Regions from separate parts of the Desulfitobacterium sp. PCE1 genome, predicted to be linked through region 2. Evidence: riboswitches for the same ligand, from Rfam matches in the RefSeq annotation. Region 2 holds a riboswitch; each other region holds the start of a gene.
What was found. A riboswitch is a leader RNA that binds a small molecule or an ion and turns the genes downstream of it on or off. The one in region 2 is predicted to bind glycine.
Positions count from the first base shown of each region.

Region 1: linked by a shared signal. The riboswitch ahead of DESPCE1_RS0104955 (ACT domain-containing protein) and the one ahead of gcvT (glycine cleavage system aminomethyltransferase GcvT) in region 2 are both predicted to bind glycine.
Region 3: linked by a shared signal. The riboswitch ahead of DESPCE1_RS0120495 (sodium:alanine symporter family protein) and the one ahead of gcvT (glycine cleavage system aminomethyltransferase GcvT) in region 2 are both predicted to bind glycine.

Region 1 covers NZ_KB913023.1:998,148-1,001,425, reverse strand. The annotation lists gene DESPCE1_RS0104960 (PFL family protein) at 1-1,239, opposite strand, end outside; gene DESPCE1_RS0104955 (ACT domain-containing protein) at 1,257-1,559, opposite strand; glycine riboswitch at 1,701-1,791, opposite strand; gene DESPCE1_RS23500 (flavodoxin family protein) at 1,990-2,274, shown strand; gene DESPCE1_RS0104945 (hypothetical protein) at 2,462-3,100, opposite strand.
Region 2 covers NZ_KB913023.1:3,336,373-3,339,650, forward strand. The annotation lists gene gcvH (glycine cleavage system protein GcvH) at 1-182, opposite strand, end outside; gene gcvT (glycine cleavage system aminomethyltransferase GcvT) at 276-1,367, opposite strand; glycine riboswitch at 1,582-1,689, opposite strand; gene DESPCE1_RS0116695 (sugar diacid recognition domain-containing protein) at 1,796-2,653, opposite strand; gene ileS (isoleucine--tRNA ligase) at 2,955-3,278, opposite strand, start outside.
Region 3 covers NZ_KB913023.1:4,148,242-4,151,519, reverse strand. The annotation lists gene DESPCE1_RS0120495 (sodium:alanine symporter family protein) at 1-1,326, opposite strand, end outside; glycine riboswitch at 1,479-1,574, opposite strand; gene rnk (nucleoside diphosphate kinase regulator) at 2,079-2,495, shown strand; gene DESPCE1_RS0120485 (glutamine--tRNA ligase/YqeY domain fusion protein) at 2,640-3,278, shown strand, end outside.

The sequences.
Region 1 (3,278 bases), 2.3 Mb from region 2:
ATCCCCGACTTTTTTACCGATGGCCGGTATCACCCGTACAGCGGTTGTCTTCTTATTAATCATACCGATAGCTGCTTCGTCGGCAATAATTCCGGCGATGGTTTCCGCCTCCACATCTCCGGGGATGGCTATCATATCCAATCCCACGGAGCAAACACAGGTCATGGCCTCCAGCTTTTCGATGCTTAAAGCACCGACTTCCACAGCTTCAATCATGCCCGCATCCTCGGAGACAGGAATAAAGGCTCCACTCAACCCTCCCACATGGGAGGATGCCATGGCTCCGCCTTTTTTCACCGCGTCATTCAGCAAGGCTAAGGCCGCCGTGGTGCCATGAGCGCCGCAGCGCTCCAGTCCCATATTCTCAAGGATTTCCGCCACACTGTCCCCAATCGCTGGCGTAGGGGCTAAGGAAAGATCCACAATGCCAAAGGGAACATTCAAGGCTTGGGAGGCTTCTCGACCGATCAATTCACCCATACGGGTAATCTTGAAGGCCGTGCGCTTAATAAGGTTGGCCAGTTCTCCCAAATCTGCCTGGGGGCTTTTCTTAACAGCATGGGCAACGACACCGGGGCCGCTGACCCCCACATTGATGACCGCCTCCGGTTCTCCCACCCCGTGAAAGGCTCCGGCCATAAAGGGATTATCTTCAGGCGCATTGCAGAAAACAACGAGTTTGGCGGCAGCGATGCCATCCTGATCCGCTGTCCGGCGGGCACTGTCCAGGACGACTTCTCCCATCTTCAACACAGCATCCATATTGATTCCGGATTTGGTGGAACCGATATTTACCGAGGAGCAAACAAATTCTGTCTCCGCCAAAGCTTGGGGAATCGCTTCGATCAAGGAGCGGTCTCCCTTGGTTAAGCCTTTTTGAACGAGGGCAGAAAAACCTCCCAAGAAGTTAATCCCCACCGTCTTGGCTGCTCTGTCTAAGGCTTTGGCCAAACGGACCATTTCTTCGGGATTAAAGTTGGAGCCTAAGAGAGCCACCGGAGTTACTGAGACTCTTTTATTGACAATAGGAATGCCATAACGAGCGGCTAAGCTTTCCCCTACACCGACTAAATGCTCAGCTTGGCGGGTAATTTTATCATAGATTTTTTGTTCCACCTGTTGAATATCGTCTCCGGCACAGTCCAACAGACTTATGCCCATGGTGATGGTACGGATATCTAAATTCTCATTTTCCACCATTTCAATGGTTTGAAGTATTTCATGAGGAGCCAGATGCATTTTCACAATAATCCCCCCTATACTCGATGCATGAATTCGAAAATATCTTCATGCTGGACATTGACCTTTAAGCCTCGGGCTTCTCCCTCGCTTTGCAATTGCTTGGTGAGATCGGCTAAGGAGGAGGCTGTGGATTGAGTAACATCCACGATCATAATCATCGTGAAAAAGCCCTGGAGAATGGTTTGACTGATATCCAGGACATTGATGGATTTTTCAGCCAATCGCCCTGTCAGCCAGGCAATAATTCCTATTTGATCCTTGCCTAAGATGGAAATAATCACGCGGTTGGACGTTTCACGGGTTGGTTCTAAGCTCATTTTCTTTACCCCTTTTCTTTTTCTTCTCTTTCATTTTCACCAATAAAAAAGAGCCAAATCCTAAGTTTGACTCTGGTACACAAGAGCAATTTGCGAACCCGCTTATTGGCAGTCATAGCATGACTTAAGCATCGTTCACAAATTATGCGCTCTGTCCTTTTGCCTGAGAGATTGAACAGCTTTGCTGTCTTGCCCCTTCGGCGTCCTTGCGGAACTCTCCAGAGTTCTGTCCGTTTTCAGTTCATCATGGTGTGCATACCCTGTTCTCCTGAAAACCTCATCCAGTTATTCACTTCTTTTCAGTATTATAAACATCCTTGCTCATAATTGCAAACCTTTGTTTTTAAGATTCCCCCTAATATAATAGAAGTGAAGGCAAATTGCTGCTCTATAAGCAAACACATTAACATAAGGAGTTGAAGTATTTACTATGAAGGTTATTGCTGTCAATGGAGGCCCCCGCAAGCAATGGAATACAGCTACATTATTGCATAAAGCTCTTGAGGGAGCGCAATCTGTAGGTGCCGAAACAGAAATGTTTCATCTTTATGAGCTGAATTATAAAGGATTGGATCTTCCGAATATCTCCTTGCCACAGATACCTATCAGTTTGACAACTACTCCGACTATGAAGCCTCCCGATTTAATGAGCAACATAAAGCGCAGGTGCGCAAAGAGCGATTCCCTCAGGATTGCCGGAAAGCCTTTGAACTAGGGGCCAGGCTGTCTGGGCGTATAGGCTGAATAGAGCATAAAACTCTTTCCCTCACCTATTTTTAATATATTATGGTTTGTCGGGATTGGTTTCTAGCTTTTTCCTAACCTTTATGAAGTTTATACTTTGTGATAGTGAAACAAAAACGCACCCACATTGCGGATGCGTTTTTGCCTATTTATCGCTTTTAGTCCAGATATTGAGATTGGGTCAGCCTTATCATCTCCACCTTAGAATCCGGCTTCACATTCGTATTGACCAGTTGGTTATCTTCCCTATTATAATCAAAGATCATAATCTGGCCATCATCCAGCAGATAGAATCCTTCCAAAGGTCCATCCCCGTGTCTACTTTCAAAGGGCTTGTATTTGACAGCATACAAATCCTTAATTTTCTCAGCAGTATCTCCTACCTTGGCACCGAGATTGGTGGCAAATTCCCTAGTTACGGCATCGATCTCCAGCACTTTGCCCGAATCTTTTCCGACAATGAATTTAATGCCTTTGTCGTACTCTCTGCTGTACCAGGCTTCAGGGAAATGCCCGGGTTCATCATGGAGGGTTTCTTTGTAGCCCTTGCCTAAAGCCTTTTCCACCTCGCCAAAGGAATCCCCTAGATGTATATTTCCCAGACTGGCACTTCCTTCTCTCTCCGTACCCTGCCCCTCTCCCCCGGGTTTCGTCTGCCCCTGGTCCGTACCGGGCAAATCCATCTCTACTTGCTGCCCAGGTTTATCTAGATTGGCGTTTTTATCCTGGGGGGCATTAGCTGCACACCCCGATACTAAAAACACTGAAGTCAAAATGACAAGGAGTCTCTTGATCACTGTTCATCACCTCGGTAAATCTTCTTAAAAGAGAGTATCTCCATCTCCACTTCTTTTACTCTTTATATACTATTTTTTGCACCGCAGGAGCATACCCTTTGCTCCGGAATCTTCCCCGCTGGGATCGCCATACCCTCTGATCCATAATAGCGAATCCCCTCCCATTTCAATACCTTGA
Region 2 (3,278 bases):
ACGGATTCAACGGTTCCAAAAGCCTCTCCGGCCACCACAGTGGTATCGTTATCAGGCAGTTCTACAAAGACCACATCACCTAAGCTGTCCTGGGCATGGGCCGTAATCCCCAAAGTCACGGTATTCCCTTCCACCTTAGCCCACTCATGAGATTTGCTGTACTTTAATTCTACTGGATTCATACTATCATCCTCCTTATTTTGCGGGGAAAAGGAACAGGTCTCTTAACCCCATTTGATTGTTTTATAGAAATTCCCAAGGTACTCCCCTTGACCCTACCGCTTGTAGAACTGAGAGGGAATAATCCGGGCTTTGACGGCTTTCCCACGGATGATGACATCCAAGGTTTCCCCGATTTGAGCATACTCCGGGGGAATCAGCCCAAGGGCAATGTTTTTGTTTAGAGTCGGTGAAAAAGAGCCTGAGGTAATAAAGCCGATTTCTTTTCCTACTTTCTGAAGGGGATAATGGGAGCGGGCTATTCCACGTTCGATCATTTCCAGACCTACCAACTTTCTCGGAATTCCCTTCTCCTTTTGCGCTGATAATGCCTCCTTGCCAACAAAATGTTCCTTTTCCAACCTAACAAAAAATCCCAGTCCAGCCTCCAACGGTGTAATATCCGAGCCGAGCTCATTTCCATATAAGGGCAGCCGGGCTTCAAAACGAAGAGTATCCCGGGCGCCAAGACCGATGGGTTGAACTCCCTCCTCTGCCCCGACTGCGAGGATTCTATCCCACATCCGGGGAGCATGATCAGGAGGGAGGTAAACTTCAAAGCCGTCTTCCCCGGTATACCCTGTTCTGGAGATCAGGCAAAGGACTCCATCCACTTCCCCATGTGTAAACCAATAGTACTTTATTTGAGATAAATCCAACCTCGTAAGCTTTTGGAGGATTTTCTCCGCCAAGGGGCCTTGCAATGCCAGCTGGGCAAAATCCTCAGAGCGATTTTCCAGATGTATCTCAAAGCCCTGAGCTTTATCCTGCATCCAAGCAAAATCCTTATCCGTGTTGGAGGCATTGACCACAATTAAAAAATGTTCCTGACTATAGCGGTACACCAGTAAATCATCCACGACACCCCCATCTGGAGCGCACATAGGAGAATATTGAATTTGGTTATCCTGAATCCGTGAGACATCGTTGGTAAGTATGTACTGCAAGAAAGCAAGGCTATCCTTTCCCTTTAACTCCACCTCACCCATGTGAGAGACATCAAAAAGCCCCGCTTTACTGCGCACCGTCTTGTGCTCCTCAAGGACTCCGGCGTATTGGACCGGCATTTCCCAGCCGCCAAAATCGATGAGCTTTGCTCCTAGTTGCTGATGCTTTTCATACAGTGGTGTTCTTTTTAGATTCGTCACTTAGGACACCTCCCTAGAATTGAGTATTAACCAAAACCGGAAAAAACATTAATGAAACATAGATAAAGAAAACTTGGCTGTTCATTCTGATAGTGCAAAATAAAAAAACAGAGGAATAGCACGTCGCGCTACCTCTGTCCTTTGACCTGAGAGATTTACCCTTTGTTTAGGGCTACCCCTTTGGTGTTCTCTTCTGAGAAGCTCTCCAGAGTTCCGTCTTCCAGCAGTACTTTTGCCTGAGAGTTTCCCCTTCTGAACAGGCGACATTCAGGAAGTTTCTCCTTCGGCGCTCATGATACTGAGTCTCTCCTACTGGGATCATTCGAACCTTATGTATTTTTACCTGCTTTTATTATAGTCAGCAAACCGATTTTCGTCTACACAAATATTCCATTTCCACAAAATAATAAAAGGTACAAATTAATCCCTTACAGCCTGTGGGCGAGATCGTTTAATTCAGTGCCGACCTGTTGCAGCTCCTCCACCATCTGAGCAATCTCCTGAGTGGCTTTTGCCTGTTCTTGAGCTATAACATTGTTTTGAAACACACCATCGACAATCTCTTCCATGGTATCCTGAAAGGTCATCAGCAAATCATTGATTTCATTAGCTGAGCGATTGCTTTCATCTGCAAGCTTGCGCACTTCACCGGCGACCACGGAGAATCCTTTTCCTTGTTCTCCCGCGCGGGCCGCTTCAATAGCCGCATTAAGCCCTAAGAGATTGGTCTGCTTCGACACCCGGCGAATAAATTCGGTGACACCTTCTGTGGCCTTGACATGCTGCTTGGCATTCTGAGCTACCGTGGCTACAGTCTGACTCACACTTGCCACCTCTTGAGAAGAGGCCGCCATTTCCTGTATGGCCCCAGCCGCCTGTTCCAGGGCCTCTCCCATCCGCTCCACATGATCCTTGAGAATTTCTTTCAGCTCTTCATCCCGAAGTAAAAAAGCAATCATCGCAGCTGCAACCTTCGCCACAGGACTAACAATCTCCAAGGGTCCGGCCACTCCAAAGGTCCCCAGCTTTTCATCATCGAGTAAAATGGCAATATTCAAGCCTTCCCGCTGTTTTCCTTGAGAATTAATTTCATCTTCCGCAGTAATTCTGATTTCTTGGATAGAAGTCGTCATGATCCGCCTTGCACCTGCATGGGCAACGCCTACCCGTTGTTTAGCTGAATCTGCAATAATGGTCCCTGACGTGTCACAGACAATTCCATGAAACCCACTCTCAGAATAAATCAAGTCGACGATCCGGTTGGCCAGATTCTCTGTAAGTCTCATTCTCTTCACTCCCACCTCTGCAGGTCAATAATTTTTCAAAATTTTAGAAGAAAACATCAAGTGAAATTTAGTACCTGATCCTAAAAATTATGTAAATAAACCCATTGCTTTTCATTACTAAATATAATACTAAGTATTCAAACTATTGTCCATGGATTTTACCTTAATAATAAACGTTATCCTTTTAGATACATTAAACAAAACTCGACCGGTGCCACGAAAGTTCCGATAGCATAGATAAGACTTGAGCGGATTGTACCGCCCAAGTCTTAAAAGTAGAAATATTAAAGAAAGGCTATTATTAGAGATGGCTTACAACGGAAGCACAGCGGGGGCATAGACTAGGATGTTCTTGATTCTCTCCAACACCCGTATCGTAAATCCAGCAGCGTTCACACTTTTCCCCTGCTGCTGAATTCACAGCTATACCGAAATCCTCCAAGTCTTCTGCCATGATGACACCCTCAGGTTTATCTTCTCCTCCGCTATGGATTTGAACTGCTGATACGATGAAGATTTCCGACAGATTGGGAATATCTCTTAAGAATCCTTCCAGTTTAGCATTGGGATACAGATCTACTTGAGCTGTCAAAGGATGGTTGATCAATTTATCCTGACGGGCTTT
Region 3 (3,278 bases), 810 kb from region 2:
CCATAAGTACTTCTTGGTTTCGGAGACAATAACTCCGCTTAAGAGGAGGAGTGCCACCAGGTTTGGAATAGCCATCATAGCATTCATCGCGTCCGCTAAATCCCAGACGAATTGAAGGGTTACCAAAGAACCGGCTAAAACGGCGAGAACCCAGAGGAGGCGGTAAGGAAGGATTCCTTTTTTACCGAAGAGATATTCTACAGCTCTTTCACCATAATAAGACCAACCAAGGATAGTGGAGAAAACGAAAGTCAGAAGACCAAAAGTTAAAACGATGGGACCAATTACCGGAATTTGATTAAAAGCCATGGAAGTCAAATCGCCGCCTTTTAACCCTTCGGCAGCAGTCGGGTTGCTAATGACACTGCTAACGACGACAAGACCGGTCATTAAGCAGACAACAACGGTATCCCAGAAGGTTCCCGTAGCGGATACGAGAGCTTGACGGACAGGGTTCCTGGTTTGAGCAGCCGCAGCTACGATGGGAGCAGAACCTAAACCGGACTCATTGGAGAAAAGCCCTCGGGCAATCCCGTAACGGGCAGCCATGATAATGCTGGCACCGATGAATCCGCCGCCGGCAGCCGTTGGGGTGAAAGCTGATTTACAGATCAAGACAACGGCTGGCCAGACATATTGAGAATTCATAATCAGGATAATGATACAACCAAGGACATAAGCAATCGCCATAAAGGGAACAAATTTTTCACAGACCCGAGCGATCCATTTTACGCCGCCGATAATAACAACCCCTGTGAGGGCAGCTAAGATAACGCCTGTCAAGATAGGGTTGATATTGAATTGAGTATCCAGCATAACGGAAATAGAGTTAGCTTGAGTCATATTACCAATACCAAAGGCGGCAATGGAAGTAAAGATACAGAAGAGTACAGCCAGCCACTTCTGTCCCAGGCCTCTTTCCAAAGCATACATAGGACCACCCAGCATGGTGCCGTCAGCGGTTTTAACCCGATATTTCACCGCCAATAAGGCTTCGCCATATTTTGTGGCAATCCCGAAGACCCCGGTAAGCCAGCACCAAAGTACTGCACCGGGACCTCCCAAAGCCACGGCCGTAGCTACTCCGACGATATTACCGGTTCCGATGGTAGCGGCGAGAGCGGTAGTTAGAGCTCCGAATTGACTCACATCACCGGTAGCATCAGGATCCTTAGTAAGTGATAATTTAATCCCTTTAAAAATGTACCTTTGAATACCACGAGTACGGAAAGTAAGGAATAAGTGCGTACCAAAAAGTAAAACAAGAATAGGTGGACCCCAGAGATAGCCGTTCAACCAGACAATAAAACTGTGCAAGGCCTCCATTGTGTTTTTCCTCCTTTAATCTCTTTCTCTGTATACTGCAATCTCCAGAATAAAATTGCTTTATATATAAAAAGAGTCAATCCTTAAGATTGACTCTGAATATTCGGACAATTTCCACAAAAGCAAGAGATTGCTCCATAGCAGGCAGTCCCTATTGCTTCTCTGTCCTTTTGCCTGAGAGATTTAACAACACATCATTGTATTGCCCCTTCGGCGCCCTAAATTAGAGTCTCTCCAGAGTGCTGTCAATTAACGGTCCCTAACTCATTCTAGTCACCTGAAAGTTTCAACTTCTTCGGCGGGCCTAAGCCCTTCTCCCGTAAATTTCATCCAGCATTCCCTATGCAATTTTCATAGATTCGAAATATCTCACAGGAGATTCTCGAATTTATTTATAATTATAAGTATCGCTCCCATTTTATTCAAGAATTATTTTGGGAATAATACTCGAATAACAGGTGATTAATGTAGTATTTTTACAGAATTTTGGTTTGTAAATCAGGGAGCTTCAGACTTGGAACAGGCTAAGGCAGGTGATGTATAGGCATTCATATCCTATCGACTAACATTTACTTATTATAGAAAATAGGTTATAATTAAAATGATTTAGCGATTTCTCCCTTATTGAATTACATAAATTTTTAAAAGCGGCTATCTGGCGATAGTCGCTCTATGTTTAGCATGTCAAAAGGTGTGTATTTGCTGGGGCCAGCACAATTTGTTCATCATTAGAAAAGGAAGGTTCAGGAGAAATGAGTAGAAAGATCAGTATTACAGCTGTGGATCGTGAGCGTCTGCTAAAACTTATCAATAAAGAAAGAGAGTTTGGCACCGCCAAAAACAAGGATTACTTAAAAGATCTTGAGCATGAGTTAAATGGGGCAGATGTGGTGCCCTCGGAAGGAATTCCTTCGAATGCCATAACTATGAATTCGAAGATATTACTGAAGGATCTGGAGACGGGTGAAGAAACCATCTATACCTTAGTATATCCTGAAGATGCGGATCTTTTAGAGGATAAGATTTCGATTCTTGCCCCTGTGGGGACGGCTATTCTTGGCTATCGGGAAGGAGATATCATCGACTGGAAAGTTCCCGGCGGTGTTGTCCGGCTTAAGGTGGAAAAGCTCCTTTATCAGCCTGAGGCTGCAGGAGACTACGATCTCTAAGAATGAAGTGGGTGAAGGACAGAGATTCGGGTAACACTACTGGAGAGGTCTTTACCTTGCGGTGCTCCTTCATGGACATCTGATTATAGAATAGTGGTATAGATTAATATAGGATAAGACATTCCGTAGGAAAGGTTGATATTCGTGGATAATGAGAATAAGTCTTCCAATTTTTTACGCAGCATTATCCTTGAGGATTTACGAGAGGGAAAAGTAGAAGGAGTCACTACACGGTTTCCCCCCGAGCCCAATGGTTATTTGCATATTGGACATGCCAAATCTATTTGTTTGAACTTTAGCTTAGCTGGTGAATTCAAAGGAAAAACCAATTTAAGGTTTGACGATACGAACCCGGTCAAGGAAGATACAGAATATGTAGAGTCTATCAAAGAAGATGTCAAGTGGCTGGGGTTTGAATGGGATAACCTCTTTTTTGCCTCGGATTATTTTGATGAGATGCACAAGCGAGCCCTTCTTCTCATTAAAAAAGGCAAAGCTTATGTCTGTGACTTATCTGCCGAGGAGATTAGAAAAAGCCGCGGCACTCTGACAGAGGCCGGTAAGGAAAGTCCTTATCGCGATCGCAGCGCGGAAGAGAACCTGGAGCTCTTTGAGAGAATGCGTCAAGGTGAATTTAAGGACGGAGAGAAGGTTCTCCGGGCTAAAATTGACATGTCCTCTCCCAACATCAATATGCGGGATCCCGTTCTCTATCGGATCGCTCATGCCACTCATCATAATACAGGGGATACATGGTGCATCTACCCTATGTATGATTATGCC